4 regions of the Pseudomonas sp. ABC1 genome follow, and region 3 is predicted to be linked to each of the others. Evidence: predicted binding sites of a transcription regulator. Region 3 holds the regulator's gene; each other region holds the start of a gene.
What was found. The regulator FliA, encoded in region 3, starts transcription of late flagellar genes. The targets are predictions, from matches to a motif close to CTAAAGTTTNNNNNNNNNNNGCCGNTAA.

Region 1: HW090_RS00240 (methyl-accepting chemotaxis protein) is a predicted target of FliA. The motif match lies at 2,758-2,785, and genes of this name have one in related genera.
Region 2: HW090_RS04385 (flagellin) is a predicted target of FliA. The motif match lies at 2,057-2,084, and genes of this name have one in related genera.
Region 4: HW090_RS08910 (methyl-accepting chemotaxis protein) is a predicted target of FliA. The motif match lies at 1,365-1,392, and genes of this name have one in related genera.

The regions. Positions count from the first base shown of each region.
Region 1 is NZ_CP058349.1:58,348-63,221, reverse strand. It holds gene phrB (deoxyribodipyrimidine photo-lyase) at 1-1,278, shown strand, start outside; gene HW090_RS00245 (Na+/H+ antiporter family protein) at 1,368-2,684, opposite strand; gene HW090_RS00240 (methyl-accepting chemotaxis protein) at 2,944-4,578, shown strand; gene HW090_RS00235 (hypothetical protein) at 4,778-4,874, shown strand, end outside.
Region 2 is NZ_CP058349.1:987,003-991,876, reverse strand. It holds gene HW090_RS04390 (glycosyltransferase) at 1-1,881, shown strand, start outside; gene HW090_RS04385 (flagellin) at 2,178-3,389, shown strand; gene HW090_RS04380 (flagellar protein FlaG) at 3,467-3,841, shown strand; gene fliD (flagellar filament capping protein FliD) at 3,920-4,874, shown strand, end outside.
Region 3 is NZ_CP058349.1:3,546,119-3,550,992, reverse strand. It holds gene HW090_RS15560 (chemotaxis protein CheA) at 1-203, opposite strand, end outside; gene HW090_RS15555 (protein phosphatase CheZ) at 215-1,006, opposite strand; gene HW090_RS15550 (chemotaxis response regulator CheY) at 1,026-1,400, opposite strand; gene HW090_RS15545 (RNA polymerase sigma factor FliA) at 1,480-2,223, opposite strand; gene fleN (flagellar synthesis regulator FleN) at 2,220-3,047, opposite strand; gene flhF (flagellar biosynthesis protein FlhF) at 3,153-4,442, opposite strand; gene flhA (flagellar biosynthesis protein FlhA) at 4,458-4,874, opposite strand, start outside.
Region 4 is NZ_CP058349.1:2,019,150-2,024,023, forward strand. It holds gene HW090_RS08895 (nucleobase:cation symporter-2 family protein) at 1-247, shown strand, start outside; gene HW090_RS08900 (dihydrofolate reductase) at 310-834, opposite strand; gene HW090_RS08905 (DUF4282 domain-containing protein) at 878-1,114, opposite strand; gene HW090_RS08910 (methyl-accepting chemotaxis protein) at 1,423-3,558, shown strand; gene HW090_RS08915 (23S rRNA (adenine(2030)-N(6))-methyltransferase RlmJ) at 3,635-4,474, opposite strand; gene HW090_RS08920 (LysR family transcriptional regulator) at 4,504-4,874, opposite strand, start outside.

The sequences.
Region 1 (4,874 bases), 550 kb from region 3:
TGCAAGGTCGACTTCTGGCTGCGCAACCTCGAACAGCTTCGTACCGATCTGCAACAGTTGAACGTGCCTTTGCTGGTCCGCCACTGCGATGACTGGTCCGGGGTGCCTGACCTGCTCGGGCGCCTGTGCCATGAGCTGCACATCGATGCCGTACACCTCAACGACGAGTACGGCATCAACGAACAACGGCGCGACCAGCAGGTCGCCACCCGACTGATGATGGAAGGCGTCACACTGCATCGGCACCTGGACCAGTTGCTCTTCCAGCCTGGTAGCCTGCTGACCCGCGCCGGCGACTACTTCAAGGTCTACAGCCAGTTTCGCAACCTCTGCCTGCAACACTTGCGCGCAGCGCCACCGCAGCCTCGCGGTCGACCACAGGCGCAGGCGCCCTTGCCCATCGCCAGCGATAAAGTCCCAGCTCAGCTGGACGGCTGGCAAGCGCCGGATGCCAGCCTCCGCGCCCACTGGCCCGCAGGGGAAGAGGCAGCTCTTGCCGCACTGGCCAGCTTTACCGACGAACATATGCAGGATTATGCGGAGCAGCGCGACATCCCCTCCGCCCCGGGCACCAGCCTGCTCTCACCCTACCTGGCGGCCGGCGTACTCTCGCCACGCCAGTGCCTGCATGCGGCACTGAGCTGCAACCAGGGCGAGTTCGACACCGGCAACGATGGCGCCATCACCTGGATCAACGAGTTGCTCTGGCGCGAGTTCTACAAGCACATCCTGGTCGGCTACCCGCGTGTCTCGCGCCATCGGGCCTTTCGCCCGCAAACCGAGGCACTGCCCTGGCGCAACGCGCCGCAGGACCTGCAAGCCTGGCAAGAAGGTCGAACCGGCCTGCCAATCATCGATGCCGCCATGCGCCAGTTGCACGCCACCGGCTGGATGCACAACCGTCTGCGCATGGTAGTGGCAATGTTCCTCAGCAAGAACCTGCTGATCGACTGGCGCGAAGGCGAGCGCTTCTTCATGCGCCACCTGATCGACGGCGACCTGGCCGCCAACAACGGCGGCTGGCAATGGTCGGCGTCCACCGGAACGGATGCCGTGCCCTACTTCCGCCTGTTCAACCCGATCTCACAGTCGCAACGCTTCGATCCCAAGGGGCGCTTTATCCGCCATTGGCTGCCGGAACTCACCAGCCTGAGCGACAAGGCGATCCACTCGCCGCCCGTCGGCGATCTGTTCTGCTCTGTCGACTACCCGGCACCGATCCTCGACCTTGCCGCCAGCCGCGAACGGGCACTGGCGGCTTTCCGCGACTTGCCTTAAAACCGGCCACGACCTTCCGAGCCAACGCTGCCGTAGGGTGCGCCATGCGCACCGGCTTCTTGCACAGGTGCCAAGCCCTGCGATGGCTCTTACAGGACCATCGCCGCTATCCAGCCGAATACCAGCAACGGCAGGTTGTAGTGCAGGAAGGTCGGCACCACCGTGTCCCAGATATGGCTGTGCTGGCCGTCCACGTTCAGGCCCGAGGTTGGGCCAAGGGTTGAGTCGGAAGCGGGTGAGCCTGCATCGCCAATCGCGCCAGCAGCACCTACCAGGCTGATGATTGCCAGGGTGCTGAAACCGAGCTCGACACTCAGCGGCACGAAAATCGCTGCGATGATCGGCACAGTGGAAAAGGACGAGCCGATGCCCATGGTCACCAACAGCCCCACCAACAGCATCAGCAGTGCACCAATGGCCTTGCTATTGCCGATCCAGCCAACCGAAGTATCCACCAGGGTCTTGACGTGCCCCGTTTCACGAATGACTTCTGCGAATCCCGATGCTGCAATCATGATGAAGCCGATCATGGCCATCATCTTCATGCCCTCGGTGAACAGATCGTCCGTCTCCCGCCAGCGCACCACACCCGATACGGAAAAGAGCACAAAACCGACCAACGCGCCGATGATCATCGAGTCCAGCCAGAGCTGGACGATAAAGGCAGAAGCGATGGCCAGCAAAGCAACCGATAGAGTGAGCGGGCTATAGGCCACTTTTTGCGAGGTTGCACTCTCCAGCCGATCCAGCGCATAGACGCGTGGTTTGCGATAACTGATGAAGGCAATCAACAGGCCAGCCGTCATGCCCAGCGCCGGGATCAGCATCGCCTCGGTGACATTGACGCCGGTGACATCGACACCGCTGCGGGTGATGTTCGCCATCAGGATTTCATTGAGGAAGATGTTGCCGAAGCCCACCGGCAGGAACATATAAGGCGTGATCAGCCCGAAGGTCAGCACACAGGCGATCAGGCGCCTGTCGATCTGCAACTTGCTCAGCACGAAGAGCAACGGCGGCACCAGCAAGGGAATGAAGGCGATATGGATCGGCAGGATGTTCTGCGAAGAAATCGCCACGGCCAGCAGCAGCCCGATCATCATCCACTTCAGCGCCCCACCACCATGCGCCTCCTGCCGGCCGACCATCGCCAGAGCCTTGTCGGCCAGCACATGGGCCAGGCCCGACTTGGAGATGGCGACAGCAAAAGCCCCCAGCAGCGCATAGGACAGCGCCACCGTCGCACCGCCGCCCAGGCCCTTGTTGAAAGCCGCCAGCGTCGCTTCGACGCCGAGCCCGCCGAGCAGGCCTCCACTGAGTGCCCCTACGATCAGGGCGATCACCACATGCACACGGCACAAGGAAAGCACCAGCATGATACCGACCGCCGCCACCACTGCGTTCATTCGAACCTACCCGCCAGGAGTTGAAAAAGCGGCGTACTGTGCAGCATGCCCCCCGGCAAGTCAAAACGGCACCATATAGATCGGCACCAGAATGCCGATAACCTTCTGCCCACGCCGGGAAAAGCCCGAGGTAGAGCGTGCTCCGAAAGGATGGGATGGCAATGATCCGCTGATCTCCGACAATGCACCGGGTGGCGAATCGTTCGATGATCCGGCACCGACCATAAAAACGAAAAGATATTCACCCAGGAGCGAAACAATGGACCTGCTGCGCAAATTCCCGATCAGCAAGCGGCTCTGGCTGATTCCGGTATTCGCCACCTTCATGCTGTTCACCCTTGGCCTGCTGATGATCCTGCAGGTGCGTAGCGATCTCTACGAAAGCAAGGATGTGATGACACGCCATGTGGTCGAGACCGCGGCCGGTATTCTCCAGCATTACCAGAAGCTGGAAAGCGACGGCAGCATGAGCCGCGAACAGGCCCAGAACGCCGCACTGGAGCAGGTCCGTACCCTGCGCTACGACGGCCATGACTATTTCTGGATCAACGACCTGCAACCGAAAATGATCATGCACCCGATGCAGCCCGCATTGGAGGGACAGGACCTTTCGCGCAACAAGGACCCGAACGGCAAGGAGTTGTTCAACGAGATGGTCGCGGTGGCCAAGCGTGACGGCGCCGGCGCGGTGGCCTACGAATGGGCACGGCCGGGCGAAGATGCACCGGTCCCCAAGACCTCCTACGTGCAACTGTTCCAGCCCTGGGGCTGGATCATCGGCTCCGGCATCTATATCGATGACGTGGAAAAGGAATTCACCAACTACCTGGTGCGCTTCTCGCTGATCGGCCTGCTGATCGCCCTGGTCATGGCCAGTATGGTGGCGATCCTGATCCGCAGCATCACCCAGCCCTTGCAGAACTCGATGGAAGCCATGGCCAATATCGCCAGTGGCGAAGCCGACCTGACACGCAGCCTGGACGTGGCCGGGCGCGACGAACTGGCAACGCTGGGGCGCGACTTCAACCGTTTCACGGAAAAACTGCGCACACTGATCGGCCAGTTGCAGCACACATCAGACTCCCTGAAAACCTCCTCGCACAGCCTCGGCGAACTCTCCGAACGCACCCACGAACAGAGCCAGCAGCAACTGCAACAGATGGAGCTCGTGGCCACTGCGGTCAACGAAGTCACCTACGCGGTACAAGAAGTGGCGAAGAACGCCGAACATGCCGCCACCGAGGTGGACCTTGCCGACAAGCAGGCCAGCCAGGGCCAGCAGAACATCGAAACCACGCTGCAGCAGATCGACCAGCTGTCGGGCACCATCACCCAGTCCGTCGAGGTCATCCATTCCCTGGCGGAACAGACCAGCAAGATCGGCTCGGTGCTTGAAGTGATCGGCTCGATTGCCGACCAGACCAATCTGCTGGCACTCAACGCCGCCATCGAGGCGGCCCGCGCGGGCGAACAAGGCCGTGGCTTCGCCGTCGTGGCCGACGAAGTGCGCCTGCTGGCACAACGCACGCAGCAGTCGACAGCGGAAATCCAGGGCATGATCGAGCGCTTGCAGCAGAACTCCGAGGCTGCCGTGAACGTCATTATGGCCAGCAACCGAGCCTCGCAACTGACGGTGGAGCAAGCCAGCCAGGCCGGTGAAAGCCTGGGACAGATCGCCCAGTCCCTGCGCAACCTGTCAGGCCTCAATGCATCGATCGCCAGCGCGACGCTGCAGCAGTCCCATGTCACCGAAGACATCAACCAGAACGTGACCCGGGCCGCCGGGCTGGCCCAGGCGAGCACCAGTGCCGCCGAGCAGTCCAGCGACGCCGGCAAGCACCTGGACGAGTTGTCGGAGCGCCTGAATCGCCTCCTGAGCCAGTTCAAAGTATGAGATTCACCTCAAGCAGCAAGGCCGGCACAGGCTTGCTGCCTGAGGCTTAAGACTTAGACTTTGGGCTAATTGATAAAAATATTTCTATTTTTTCAATTCCGATGTGACTTTCCCCCTCACTGCCGGCATCAACAGTACAAAGCCAACGCGCAACACGCCGCAGCGGCACATTTCCGGATGCCCCAGAGAGATACTTGCAATGACTCATACACTGCGCTTCAACGACGCCCTTCTCATCACTGACCGTGCCTTCCAACCCTTCCATTGCGTTGCCTGGACCCAACAAGGCGGCAATG
Region 2 (4,874 bases), 1.5 Mb from region 3:
AGCAGTCGTCTTCCGGGGCGTTACGAGCTGGACTACGGACATGCGCAGTTGGGCTCGGTGAGCATCCTGATCGTGGTCCAAGATCGTTTGCCGCAGATACAGCGTTGCATGGAAACCCTGCTGGAGCATACCGGATACACCAATTACGAAGTGTTGTTACTCGATCATGGCAACCAAGCTCCGGAAATGCGCGAGTGGCTGGCAGGTGTGGAGGCAATGGGTGCAGATCAGCTGCGGGTGTTTCGCTTCGGTTCTGCCTTGTCGCGTTCGGCCCTGTGCAATCAGGCAGCTCAGCAGGCGAGAGGGGATTTTCTCCTGTGGTTGGGCGATGGCGCGGGAGTCATGGACAATGACTGGTTGCAGCAACTGCTCAATCACGGCCAGCGTTCGGAGGTTGGCGCAGTGGGCGGAAAGTTGCTCTCGGCGGATGGCAAGGTGCGCCACGCCGGATTTTTGCTCGGTCTTTGTGGGCCTGCGGGGCGTGCCTTCGAGGGCGCCTCGTTCGACGATCCCGGTTATATGCAGCGTTTGCAGGTCGAACAGAACTATTCGGCCCTCAGTGGTGAGTGCCTGATGATTCATCGCGAGGTTTTCCAGCAGGTCGGTGGTTTCGATGAAGCGCCTCTGCTGGCGCCTTGGCTGGATGTGGACCTCTGCCTGCGGCTACAGCAGGCTGGCTACCTGAATGTCTGGACGCCTCGGGTGCAACTGTTGATGGAGGCTGCGTCCGAGGTGCCGGCGACGTCCGAGCAAGAAGATGCGATGTATGCGCGCTGGCTTCCATTACTTGCTCGCGACCCTGCGTATAACCCGGGGTTCAGCCTGCAGACCGATCAGGGCTTCAAACTGGCCGATCCTCAGTTGTCCTGGCAGCCCCTGCAATCCTGGCGGCCCTTGCCCGTGGTGCTGGGGCATTATGCCGATCGCCAAGGCTGTGGCCATTACCGGGTGATCCAGCCGTTCAATACCGTGCGGGATGCCGGATTGATCGACGGGTATCTGTCCATGGAGCTGTTGTCGCCCGCCGAACTGGAGCGCTATACGCCGGACGTGATCCTGCTGCAGCGACAAGTGGGGGAGGCGCAGCAGGAAGCGCTGCGCCGGATAAAAGACTTTTCGAAGGCCTTCAAGGTGTTCGAGCTGGACGACTACCTGCCCAACTTACCGCTCAAGAGCATCTATCGCCAGCATATGCCCAAGGATATCCTGCGTAGCCTTCGGCGCTCGTTGGGGCATGTCGATCGTTTCGTCGTATCGACCCAGCCCCTAGCGGAGGCTTTTTCAGGCTTGCATAGAGATATCCGGGTCATCGAGAACCGCCTCCCGCTGGACTGGTGGTTAGGACTGCGCAGCGAGCGGCGTACTGGTAGCAAGCCGCGTGTCGGCTGGGCGGGTGGAGTTGGCCATACCGGCGACCTGGAACTGATCGTGGATGTGGTCAGGGAACTGGCCGAGGAGGTCGAGTGGGTCTTTTTCGGCATGTGCCCGGACAGCCTGCGGCCTTATATCCATGAGTTCCATGTCGGGGTGCCCATCCACCAGTACCCCGCGATGCTGGCGGGCTTGAACCTGGACCTGGCACTGGCTCCAGTCGAGCAGAATCTGTTCAACGAGTGCAAGAGCAACCTGCGCTTGCTGGAGTACGGTGCCTGCGGTTTCCCGGTCATCTGTTCTGATGTGCGTTGTTATCAGGATGACCGCTTGCCTGTGATGCGGGTGAAGAACCGCTTCAAGGATTGGGTCGATGCCATACGGGCACATATCCATGATCTGGATGCCGCTGCCAATGCCGGGGATGCACTGCGTGCGGCGGTGCAGCGTGACTGGATGCTGGAAGGAGGAAATCTGGAAGACTGGCGCAAGGCCTGGTTGCCGGACTGAGCAGGTCGCCAGAGTGAGTCATCTTGGCGGTTTATTCATGAAGCGTTTAGGGGGCTGCACCCCGTGGCACTAAAGAAATCTCGGGGAGAGCCGAAAGCTTTATCAAGCAGGATCGTCGAGTGGCTGCGGGGTTCGCACACCGGAAACGGTGAGCGGTAAAAAATCTCAAGGCCCCCTAAAGCTCGACGGAAATGCGCCGATAACAAGTTTGAATGCGAACTTCATGGTGCCTGGTTACAGCGCTCACCGAGCTCGCAACCAGGCAAACAAGCTAGGTCCGATGGAGGACAAACATCATGGCTTTGACCGTCAATACTAACGTTGCTTCCCTGAACACTCAGCGCAACCTCAGCAACTCGTCCAACGCGCTCAACACCACCATGCAGCGCCTGTCCACCGGTAGCCGCATCAACAGCGCCAAGGATGATGCCGCCGGCCTGCAGATCGCCAACCGTCTGGGCAGCCAGATCAGCGGCCTCAACGTTGCGGTGAAGAACTCCAACGACGGTATCTCCATGGCTCAGACCGCCGAGGGTGCTCTGCAGCAGTCCACCAATATCCTGCAACGTATGCGTGACCTGTCCCTGCAGGCAGCCAACGGCTCCAACAGCAAGTCCGAGCGCACCGCGCTGAATGATGAAGTGTCCCAGTTGAAGAAAGAGCTGGACCGTATCAGCAATACCACCACCTTCGGTGGTCGTCAGTTGCTGGATGGCACTTTCGGAACCACCAGTTTCCAGGTGGGAGCTGCTGCCAACGAAATCATCAGTGTCGGCATCGACAAGATGAACACCGAATCCCTGAAAGGAAACTACTTCGAGGCGTCTTTCGCGGCTGCCACTGCTGGCGCTACGGCAAGTGGCGGAGTGGGCACCGTAGAAATTACAACATCGGCAGCCGCGGGTGGTGGTACGGCCAAAACCGTCAAGGTGGATGTTGCACTCAAACAGGGCGACTCTGCAGCTGTCGTAACAGAGAAAATCGCGGCGGCCATCAACGATGCCAACCTGGGCATTGGTATCAGTAAGGATGCAAGTGGTGCATGGAAGGCTGTCGTCAAGGCAGACTCTGAAGGTGGTATTGCGGTAACGAACATTGGTGCGTTCACCGACGCTCCGGCGCCCGCGACTGCGACAGGTGCTGCCCGTATAGCACAGGATCTTTCCACTACGCAGCCGGTAGCTGCTACGGCGAATCGGGTGAAAGATATCAATATCAGCAATGCCGCCGGGGCTCAGGCTGCAGTTCTGGTAATCGACGATGCCATCAAGCAGATCGATAACCAGCGGGCCGATCTGGGTGCGGTGCAGAACCGCTTCGAAAATACCATCGCCAACCTGCAGAATATCGGCGAGAACGTTGCGGCAGCCAAGGGTCGTATCCAGGATACCGATTACGCCGCTGAAACCGCCGCGCTGAGCAAGAACCAGATCCTGCAACAAGCCGGTACTGCGATTCTGGCCCAGGCCAACCAGTTGCCGCAGGCGGTGCTCAGCCTCCTGCAGTAAACTGAAACAAGGTCTGCAATGACTGCGGGGGGAAGTGCTTGGCGCTTCCTCCCGTTTTGCCTTTGTGAGGTGATGAAATGGATATTGCACTTTCCAACCGCCTGCCCGGCAATACACCAGCCCCTCAGGCTGTCCAGGATGGCTTGCGCGGTACCGCAGCCAGACAAGCTGACTCAGGTACCGTGGCGGGTGTTGAAAAAGCCAGCGTGGCCCAGGAAAAACCTGCGCGCGTCGAATCTGTCGAAGAGGCTGTTTCCAGCATCAAGGATTTTGTCCAGACCATCCGTCGTGATCTGAACTTTGATCTGGACGATTCCAGTGGCAAGATGGTCGTCAAGGTGACTGATCGGGCCTCTGGCGAGATCATTCGCCAGATTCCGTCTGAAGAAGCGCTGCGTCTGGCTGAAAACCTGGAAGAGGCACGTAGCCTGTTATTCAAGGCCAAGGCCTGAGCCATTTTCCTCGGTCTGATTATTGCTTCATGTATTCTCACGCAAACTAAAGTGTCAACTCCATGACGAGGTGGTGAAATGGCAGGTATTACAGGCATCGGTTCAGGAATGAACATCGACACGATGGTCTCGACCTTGATCGCAGCAGAAAAGGCACCTAAAGAAGCCCAACTGACGCGCTTGACCACTGCCAACACCACAAAGATCACTGCGCTGGGAACCCTCCGCAATTCCTTGACTTCTTTTCAGAGCGCGCTCAAGGACCTGAATGATGTCAAGTTGTTCCAGAACCGCTCGGGCAAGTCATCCAATGAAGAATTGCTGACGGTCACAGCAGACAAAACAGCGCAATCTGGTAGTTACGCCGTCAAAGTGGAGCAGCTAGCCACTGGCAGCAAGACTGCGACAGCTGTGCTTGATGATGACTTCAAGACAGGCTCAGCAGGGCAGTTGACCGTCAAGGTCGGCAGCAGCGACAGTGGTGTCAGCGTAGACATCGCAGAAGGCGCATCCTTGAGTGACGTACGAGATGCGATCAATGCGGCACTGAAGGACAAAGGGGTCAGTGCCAACCTGCTGACCAATCCGAGCAATGGCGAGACACGCCTGGTACTGTCCTCGACCAATACAGGGGCAGACAAGGATGTTCTCATTGAGGCGGATGGCGTCGATAGCCGTTTGAACATCGGCTCGAACAATGTGGCCGGACCAGGTGCGGGCGTGCTTGAGCGTGCCCAAAATGCCAAGTTCACTGTGGATGGTCTTTCGCTCGAAAGTGCCACCAACAAGGTCGAAGGCGCTATTCCCGATGTAACCCTGAACCTGGCCAAGGCGGATAAGGACAAGACAACGGTTGTCACCGTAGGACAGGACATCGAAGGGGTGACGGCCAACATCAAAAAGTTCGTCAGTGCTTACAACGATCTGGTCAAGACTGCGAACTCACTGACAAAAGTAACCAAGGTCGGCGAGGATGGGACGCCGTTGACCGGTGGGCTGGTAGGGGACTCCAGTGTTCGCAACATCTTGTCCG
Region 3 (4,874 bases):
TGGCAACACTCGACCAACTCATGCAACTGCAGGAAGCCAGCGCCCCCTTTTACCGTATGAAAGCCGCGAAAAATCGCATTGAGCAACGCCATGTCATCGGGGCTGCTCTCCAGCTCCACCAGTTGCTCTGACAATAGTTCGAGAATCTCGCCGGCCTCAACCAGAAAGTCCTGGAGGATTTCCTCGTCGGCGTCGAAGCTCATATGCACATCCCCTAAAAGCCCAGGCTCGAAAGCAGATCGTCAACATCATCCTGACCGGACACGACATCCTTACGCATATCGGCATTCATTTGCGGACCTTCACCTTTGGAAGGTTCTTTTTGTTCTTTGAGTTGCTGCTGCTCGGCCAGCATGGCATCGCGGTCATGCTGGATACCGGCGAACTGGTCGACCTGCCCGGCCATCAGCACCAGCTTGAGCAGATTGCTTTCAAGCTCGGTGATCAGGCTGGTGACACGTTTGATCACCTGGCCAGTCAGGTCCTGAAAATCCTGGGCCAGCATGATCTCGCGCAGGTTGCTCGACAGCTGCTCGCTGTCGCCCATCCCACGCTTGAGAAACTCGTCGATGCGCCGCGCCAGTTCACGGAACTGCTCGGCATTCATTTCCCGGCGCATGAAACGCTGCCAGTCGGCGGTCAGGCTTTGGGATTCATAGCTGATGTAGTTGACCAGCGGCGCGCTTTCCTCGACCAGGTCCATGGTCCGGTTGGCAGCCTTCTCGGTCATCTGCACCACATAGGAGAGCCGGTTGGTGGCATCGGTGATCTGGGAGGCTTCGGCCTCGCCACGGGTGTCGATCTCCAGCTTGACGATGGCGCTGTGCAGCTCACGCGTCAATTTACCGACTTCCTGGTACAAACCCCGGTCGCGCGTCTGGTTGAGTTTATGGATCAGCTGAACCGCGTCGTCGAAACGGCCCGCGTCGAGGCTGTCGACCAGCTCATGGGCTTCCTTGCGAAGCTCGCGCTGGAACTCGCTGATGTTTTCTTCTGCCTGCGTCATATTGCCCTCACAGCACCGATCAGCCGTTGACGCGTTCGAAAATCTTCTCGATCTTGTCCTTGAGCACCTGCGCGGTGAAAGGCTTGACCACGTAACCGTTCACCCCGGCCTGCGCCGCTTCGATGATCTGGTCGCGCTTGGCTTCGGCGGTCACCATCAGCACCGGCAGGTGCTTGAGGCGTTCGTCCGCACGCACAACACGCAGCAGATCGATGCCGCTCATGCCCGGCATGTTCCAGTCGGTGACAAGAAAATCGAAACTGCCGCTCTTGAGCATCGGCAGCGCCGTGGTGCCGTCATCGGCCTCGGCGGTGTTGGTGAACCCCAGGTCACGCAGCAGGTTCTTGATGATCCGTCGCATCGTCGAGAAGTCATCGACGATGAGGATTTTCATGTTCTTGTCCAAGTCGACCTCCATAGATCGCAAAACGCAGTCACCGCCAGGAGCGCATCCACCCCGCGAAGATAACCCATCAATTCGAACGCCATTCACTGAGGCGCGCACGCAAACGCGCGGCACACTGGCTATGCAACTGGCTGACCCTCGACTCGCTGACGCCGAGTACCTGCCCGATCTCTTTCAAGTTCAATTCTTCGTCGTAATACAAGGAGAGCACAAGCTTCTCGCGCTCGGGCAGGTTGGCGATCGCTTCGGCCAGCGAACGCTGGAAGCGCTCATCCTCGAGATCACGAAAGGGCTCAGGATGGGCGCTGTCGGCATCCTCGCCGAACTCGCCGTGTTCTCCCTGGAGCAGATCGTCGAAACTGAACAACCGGCTGCCCAGGGTATCGCCCAGCATGCCGTAGTAGTCGTCCAGGCTGACCTCAAGCTCGGCAGCGACCTCCTGGTCACGCGCATCGCGCCCGGTGCGCGCCTCGACGGCACGGATCGCCTCGCTGACCATACGGGAGTTGCGATGCACCGAACGGGGCGCCCAATCGCCCTTGCGTATCTCATCGAGCATCGCCCCGCGGATACGGATACCGGCATAGGTCTCGAAGCTCGCCCCTTTGCCCATGTCGTACTTTTTCGCAGCTTCCAGAAGGCCGATCATCCCGGCCTGCATCAGGTCGTCGACCTGGACGCTGGCGGGCAAACGCGCCAACAGGTGATAGGCAATACGCTTGACCAATGGCGCATATTGCTCGACCAACCGGTATTGTTCGTCCCTGCCCTGGCTCTTGCTGTAATACATGCCCAATCCAGCCGCTGTCATTCGTGGGGGTCTACCGCGGGGGAAATCAAGCGCTCGACAAAGAACTCCAGATGACCGCGCGGCGTGCTGGGCAGCGGCCAGGTATCGACCTTCTGGGCGATACTCTTGAACGCCAGCGCGCACTTGGAACGCGGATAGGCTTCATAGACTGCTCGCTGCTTCTGCACGGCCTTGCGCGTCGTCTCGTCGTAAGGCACCGCGCCGACGTATTGTAAAGCCACATCGAGAAAGCGTTCGGTGACCTTGGTCAGTTTGGAGAACAGATTACGGCCTTCCTGAGGGGAGTGAGCCATGTTCGCCAGCACGCGGAAGCGGTTGACGCCGTAGTCGCGGTTGAGCAGCTTGATCAGCGCATAGGCATCGGTGATCGAGGTGGGCTCGTCGGTGACCACCAGCAGCACTTCCTGGGCGGCACGCACGAAGCTGATCACGGCATCGCCAATACCGGCAGCGGTGTCGATGATGAGAACGTCCAGGTCATCGCTGATCTCGCTGAACGCCTGGATCAGCCCTGCATGCTGCAGCGAGGTCAGTTGCACCATGCTCTGGGTGCCGGAAGCGGCCGGCACGATACGGATGCCGCCCGGTCCCTGCACCAGTACGTCACGCAGGTCACAGTCACCGGCGACGACGTCCGCCAGCGTGCGCTTGGTCGTCAGCCCCAGCAGGACATCCACATTGGCCAGGCCGAGATCGGCGTCGAGCAAGACGACGCGACGACCAAGGTCCGCCAGCGCAAGCGCCAGGTTGACCGACACATTGGTCTTGCCGACACCACCTTTGCCGCCGGTCACCGCAATAACCTGTACGGGATGCATACCCATCTTCAAACGCCTATATCCTGCTTGGGCCACGGGGCCGGAGACGCGCTCCCGAGAAGCGCTTCTTTATTGTCTTTTTGCCACATCGTCTATCTGCCGCGCCAGCGTTCAACCAACCTGCCGCGAGCCTTCGTTGTAAAGGCCGGTGAACATGTCGGCCATGGTGTCCTCGCTGGGGTCCTCCTCCGACTGCAGACTCACCGCCCGGCTGATCAGTGCATGGCTACGCGGTAAATGCAGGTCTTCCGGGATTCTCGGCCCATCGGCCAAATAAGCTATCGGCAGATGCTGGCTGATCGTTAGCCCCAGCACGTCACCCAGGCTACCGGCCTCGTCCAGCTTGGTCAGGATGCAGCCGGCCAGGCCGCAACGACGGTAGTTGTGCCAGGCTGCCTTGAGCACCTGGCTCTGGCTGGTCGCTGCCAGTACCAGATAATTCTTCGACTTGATGCCGCGATCGGAGAGCGCCTGCAACTGCATGCGCAACATCGGGTCGCTGGCCGGCAGGCCGGCGGTGTCGATCAGGATCACACGCTTGCGCGCCAGCGGGGCCAGGGTCTTGGCCAGCGGCTGCGACGGGTCGACCTGGATCACCGGGACATCGAGGATGCGCCCCAGGGTCTTGAGCTGTTCCTGGGCGCCGATGCGGTAATTGTCCATGCTCGCCAGGGCAATGTTCTGCGGACCGTACTTGAGCACATAACGCGCCGCCAGCTTGGCCAGGGTGGTGGTCTTGCCGACACCGGCAGAGCCCACCAGGGCGATGACGCCGCCCTCTTCGAGCGGCTCGACCTTGCTGACCTTGATCGACTGCGACAGATGCCCCAGCAGCATGCGCCAGGCCTGGCGCGGCTCGGTGATGGCGGCGACTTTCTCCAGCAGGCTGCGCGACAGGTCGGCTGGCAGACCAACCCGCTGCAAACGCCGCCACAGGCTGACCTGTTGCGGCCGACGGCTCTTTTCCTGTCCCCAGGCGATGGAACCCAACTGGACTTCGATCAGTTCGCGCAGGCCATGCAGTTCGGAGCGCATGGCCTCGATGACTTGCGGGGCAGCGGCCGGCGCCTTGGCGACTGCCGGCTGAGGGCGCGCGGCGGCGGCCGGGGCTGCGGTCTTTTTCTTCTCGTCGCTGACCTGGCGCGGCTGGCGTGGCGCAGCGCTCTTCAGCTCGGCATGAGCAGTGGCGATGCGCGTCTGGGTCTTGCGCAGTTCGTCTTCGAGCGCAGGGCTGGGCTGTTTGGCCGAGGAAGCGTTCATCGGGTAATCGAGCACGGCCGTCAGCTCAACGCCGCCTGCGACCCGGCGATTGCCGATGATCACTGCATCCGCGCCCAGCTCGTCACGCACCATTTTCATGGCGATGCGCATATCGGCAGCGAAGAAACGTTTGACCTGCATGGCCTTTACCCTCGGTTAATTCTGCCCCACCGTCGCAACGATGGTGACTTGCTTGTTGTCCGGTATTTCCTGATATGCCAGTACGTGCATATTCGGAACCGACAGCCGTGCGAAACGTGACAACATGGCCCGGATCGGCCCGGCCACCAACAGGATGACCGGCTTACCGAGCATTTCCTGGCGTTGCGCGGCATTCACCAGGGAACGCTGCAGCTTTTCCGCCATACCCGGCTCTAGCAAAACGCCATCATCCGCGCCCTGCCCAGCCTTCTGCAAGCTACTCAGCAAAATCTGTTCCAACCTTGGCTCAAGGGTTATCACAGGCAGCTCTGGCTCAAGCCCCACAAGGTTTTGCACGATTGCCCGGGACAGCGCGACCCTGACCACGGCCACCATAGCGGCGGGATCTTGACTCTTTGCCCCCGAGTTGGC
Region 4 (4,874 bases), 1.5 Mb from region 3:
TGCGGCAATGGTGATGTTCGGTGCGGTGGCGGCGGCGGGCATCAATATCCTCGCCGGCATCGAGCTGGACCGCCGCGCCCTGCTGATCATCGCAGTGTCGCTGGCGCTCGGACTGGGCGTGACCCAGGTGCCGGAGTTCCTCGAGCATATGCCGGGCGCGCTGCGCGACGTACTCAACTCGGGAGTCGCCACCGGCGGTATCTGTGCACTGCTGCTGAACTGGTTCCTGCCCCAGACGAAAGCCTGACGACTGTCACCGGCGGTGCCATGCGCCCCTGATCCACACAGGTGCGCACAGCGCACCCTACATCAGTCGCGCTCCCACACCTCGCAAGCATAGGCCGGACGGCCTTCCTCGGCGGCATGCTCCTCACGGGACACAAGCCGCCAGCGCTCGTCGCGCCACTCCGGCAGGAACACATCGCCCTCCGGCTCCAGCGCCACGCGCGTGAGGTACAAACGTTTGGCGCTGGGCAGCGCGTCGGCGAACAGTTGCGCACCGCCGATCACCATCAATTCACTGGCGCCCTGCTCCAGCGCCCAGGCTTCGGCACGTGGCAACGCTGCCTCCAGGCTGCCGAAGCATTCGGCACCTTGCAGGCTCAGGCCGGGCTGGCGACTGATGACCAGGTTGAGGCGGCCCGGCAATGGGCGACCGAGGGAGTCCCAGGTCTTGCGGCCCATGAGCACGGGCTTGCCGAGGGTCATGCGTTTGAAGTACTGGAGTTCCGCTGGCAGGTGCCAGGGCATGGCGTTGTCACGCCCGATCACACCGTTGTCGGCGACCGCCAGGATCAGGCTGAGGGGGAGTCGAGTAGTCATGGCGGCGAGCATAGCAGCCCGCCCGATGGCCACCAAGGTGGTGGCCATGCGTCCATCACTCGCGGTTGGCGATCTTTTGCAGGTTCTCGTTGATCTTGAACAGCACGATCAGCAGCTCACACCAGATGCGCGTACCGATCGCCCCGAACACCAGCACACCGAGGCCGGTGAAGAAGCTGTCGCTGAACATCGCACCCAGACCGCCCAGCAGTACGCCCAGCAGACCGAGCCAGTAGATGAAGGTGATGATTTTCGGGGTGATCATCGTGTCGAAGAAAAAGATGTCGCGCATGGCATGCCTCATGTGTGATCGGGGAAAAGTGTTCCAGAACAGGGAGAGGATGCCGGCGGCCCAATCCCTGGCGAATCCGGAAATACGAATACAACGGGGACGGACCCTAGCAGAAGCCAGCGCATGGAAACCAGCGTTGCAAACGACTGCCTGGTAAAAGGATACGGCACGGTTAATGCTGGCATAGAGCCATTCAGCGAAGTCTGATATACCAGGCTGCGGTCCCCCAAAAGAACGCCGACAAGCCCCCTAATGCTTTGATCGCCATCGACCGATAAACCGGTACGTCCTGATAATCCGGAGCTCCCATGCGCTTCAAGTCCATTCAGTTTTCGGTTGCGGCCCTGGCCGGCGCCAGTGTCCTGGCTGTTGTCATCGCACTGGTGCTCTATGCACTGTTTTCGGGCACGCGCACCCAGGAAGTGGTCCAGGACAGCACACGCGCCCTGCTCGAACAGACACTGGAGCAACGCCTGGTCACCCTGGCCCAGCGCGAGGTCAGCGAAATCCAGCGCGAGCTGGAGTTTCCGCTGGGTGTCGCGCAGAACCTGGCGCATATCAACGCCCTGGTCGGCGATGACAACGCCTCCGCCACCCCGGGAATCGCCAGTGGCCGCGAGGACCTCTCGGCCATGCTGCGCAACGTCGTGGTGCAGAACCCCAAGCTGATCGACGCCTATATCGCCTGGGAGCCCAACGCCTTCGATAACGACGACGCCTCCTACGCCGGGCAGACCGCCAACGGTTATGACGAAACCGGGCGTTTCATGCCCTGGTGGTTCCGCGACGCGAACGGAAAGCCGGTGGTGGAGCCACTGGGCTCGGACATGGAGAACCAGAAGCTGCTACCCACTGGCGTACGTGCCGGCGAGTACTACCTGTGCCCGAGGGAAACCGGCAAGACCTGCATCGTCGACCCCGCGCCCTACGAGATGGGCGGCAAGACGGTCATGATGGCGTCCTTCAACGTCCCGGTGCTGGTGGGTGGCAAGTTCCGTGGCATCGTCGGCGCCGACCTCGCCGTCGACTTCATCCAGGAGCTGCTGGGCCAGGCCAATCGGCAGCTCTACGAAGGTGCCGGCAACATGGCGCTGATCTCCAGCAATGGCCGCCTGGTCGCCTATACGGCGGATGCCTCCAAGCTCGGCGAGCCGAGCGCCCAGATCCTGCCCAAGCTGGGTGACCTGAGCCGCCTGCAAAGCGGCCAGCCACATTTCTCCAGCGACAAGGACAGCGGCCTGCTGCAACTGCTGCTGCCCTTCACCATCGGCGATACCCAGACGCGCTGGACACTGGTCATGCAACTGCCGGAGAGCGCTGTCTATGCCGAGCTGCATGCGCTGCAAAACACCCTGCGCAGCCAGCACGACACCGACATCGCCGGCATGACCCTGGTCGGCTTGCTGATCGCTGGCGCAGGCCTGCTGGTCATCTGGTTCGTCGGCTACGGCATCGCCCGCCCGCTGCGGCAGATGGTGGCCATGCTCGACGATATCGCACGGGGCGACGGCGACCTGACCAAGCGCCTGCAGGTCGACCGCCCCGACGAACTGGGGCAGATCGCCAGGGGCTTCAATACCTTCCTCGACAAGCTGCAAGCGATGATCCGCGATGTGGTCGGCTCCGTGCAGCAAGTCAGCGACTCGTCGGAACACACCGCGCACATCGCCATCCGTACCAACCAGGGCGTGCAGAAGCAGATGGCCGAGATCGACCAGGTCGCCACTGCCGTGCAGGAAATGAGCGCTACCGCCCAGGACGTTGCGCGCAATGCCGCGCACGCCGCCGAAGCGGCCAACCATGCCGATGCCTCGGCCAACGATGGCAAGCGCGTGGTGCAGAGCACATCGGACTCCATCAGTGCACTGGCCAGCGAAATCACCCGCGCCGTCGGTGTGGTGCAGGCGCTGGCGCGTGACAGCGAGAACATCAACGCCATCCTCACCTCCATCCGCGCCATCGCCGAGCAGACCAACCTGCTGGCGCTCAACGCGGCCATCGAGGCGGCTCGTGCCGGGGAGCAGGGCCGAGGCTTCGCGGTGGTGGCCGACGAGGTGCGCAACCTGGCGCAGAAGACGCAGCAGGCGACCTCGGAAATTCAGACCATGATCGAGCAGTTGCAGAACGGCACGCGCGATGTGGTGCAGGTCATGGAACACAGCCAGGAGCGCACCAACGACAGCGTGCGCCAGGCCACCGACGCGGCCCAGGTGCTGGAGGCGATCACCCAGGCGGTGTCCGTGATCAACGACATGAACACGCAGATCGCCAGTGCCGCCGAGGAGCAGAGCGCGGTCGCCGAGGACATCAACCGCAACGTCACCACCATCGGCCAGGTCGCAGCGGAGGTTGCCGGTGGCGCTGACGAAGCCAGCCAGGCCAGCCGTGAACTGACGCAACTGGCCGAGCAACAGCGCAGGTTGATCAATCAGTTCAGGGTGTAGAGGCGGCTTACGTTCGTCCCTGCGGGCAACCGCAGGGCACCCCCTATCGACTTGCCGCGTGTAGCTTGCCGGCGCCTCAGTTCTCTTCGATCAACCAGTCCAGGCGCCAGTCGCCCTGGCTCTGGGCCAGGTGTTCGGCCAGCCAGGGAAGCACCTCGCGCAGGGTGTCCTCCAGCCCCCAGGGCGGGTTGCTGATGGCCAGGCCCGAGCCGTTCAGCCGCGTGGCGTCATCGGCGGGGTGCACATAGAGCTCGGCGCGCAGCAGTTTGGGCGCGCCACTGCGGGCCAGGTCCTGGTAGAAACGCTTGAGCTGGCGTTCCGACTTGATCGGGTACCAGATCACCACGATGGCCTGACGCATGCGCCCGATGGCTTCCTCCAGGGCCGTGGCACAACGGCTCAGTTCGTCGGCCTGCTCGAAGGGCGGGTCGATCAGCATGACCACACGCTTCTCTTCGGTCGGCAGCAGTGCGCGGGGCACATGCCAGCCTTCACCACGATGCACCGCGACGCGGCGGTCGCCGGCCATGTTGTCCTTGAGCAGTTGCCCGTCCTCAGGGTGTTTTTCATTGAGGTGCAGGCGATCCTGCGGGCGGCTCAGTTGCCGCGCCAGCTCGGGCGAGCCGGGGTAGTAACGCAATTCGCCCTCGGTATTGAGCTGGCGTATCGCACCCAGATAGTCCGCGAACACCGCCGGCAGGTCTTCGGCCTGCCACAGCCTGCCGATACCTTGCAGCCACTCCCCGGTGCGATTGGCCTGGTCGCCGGCCAGGTCGTAGAGGCCGACACCGGCATGGCTGTCGAGGTAAGCGTAGGGTGCGTCCTTGCGCGCCAGCATGGCGAACAGGCGGGTCAGCACAAGGTGCTTGAGCACGTCGGCATGGTTGCCGGCATGGAAGGCATGGCGATAGTTCATAGGGACAGGCTCCTCGAAGGCCGCGCAGTTTAGCCGTTGCTGCCGCGCCGGGCACGCAGCAGTTCGAGCAGGTGCTCCAGCGCCGGATGCTCCACGGCATCCTGGCGGCGCACCAGAAGGGTTGGCGCGTCGGCCAGCTCGACCGGCAGTTCCTGCCACTCCACCAGCGCGCCACGCGGGTGGCTATGGCGCAGGAACAACGGCAGCATGCCGATGCCCATACCGGCGGCAACGCTGGCGAAGATCGCATCCAGCGATCCATAGCTCTGGCGTGCGACCACCCGCAGTTGCTGCGCCTCGCTCCAACGCTCCAGGCGTTGCTGGTAATGGCAACCACCCGGGAAACCAATCAGCGTGACCGGCTTCGCCAATGCCTGCTTCGGTTGCACGCCGAGGGCCA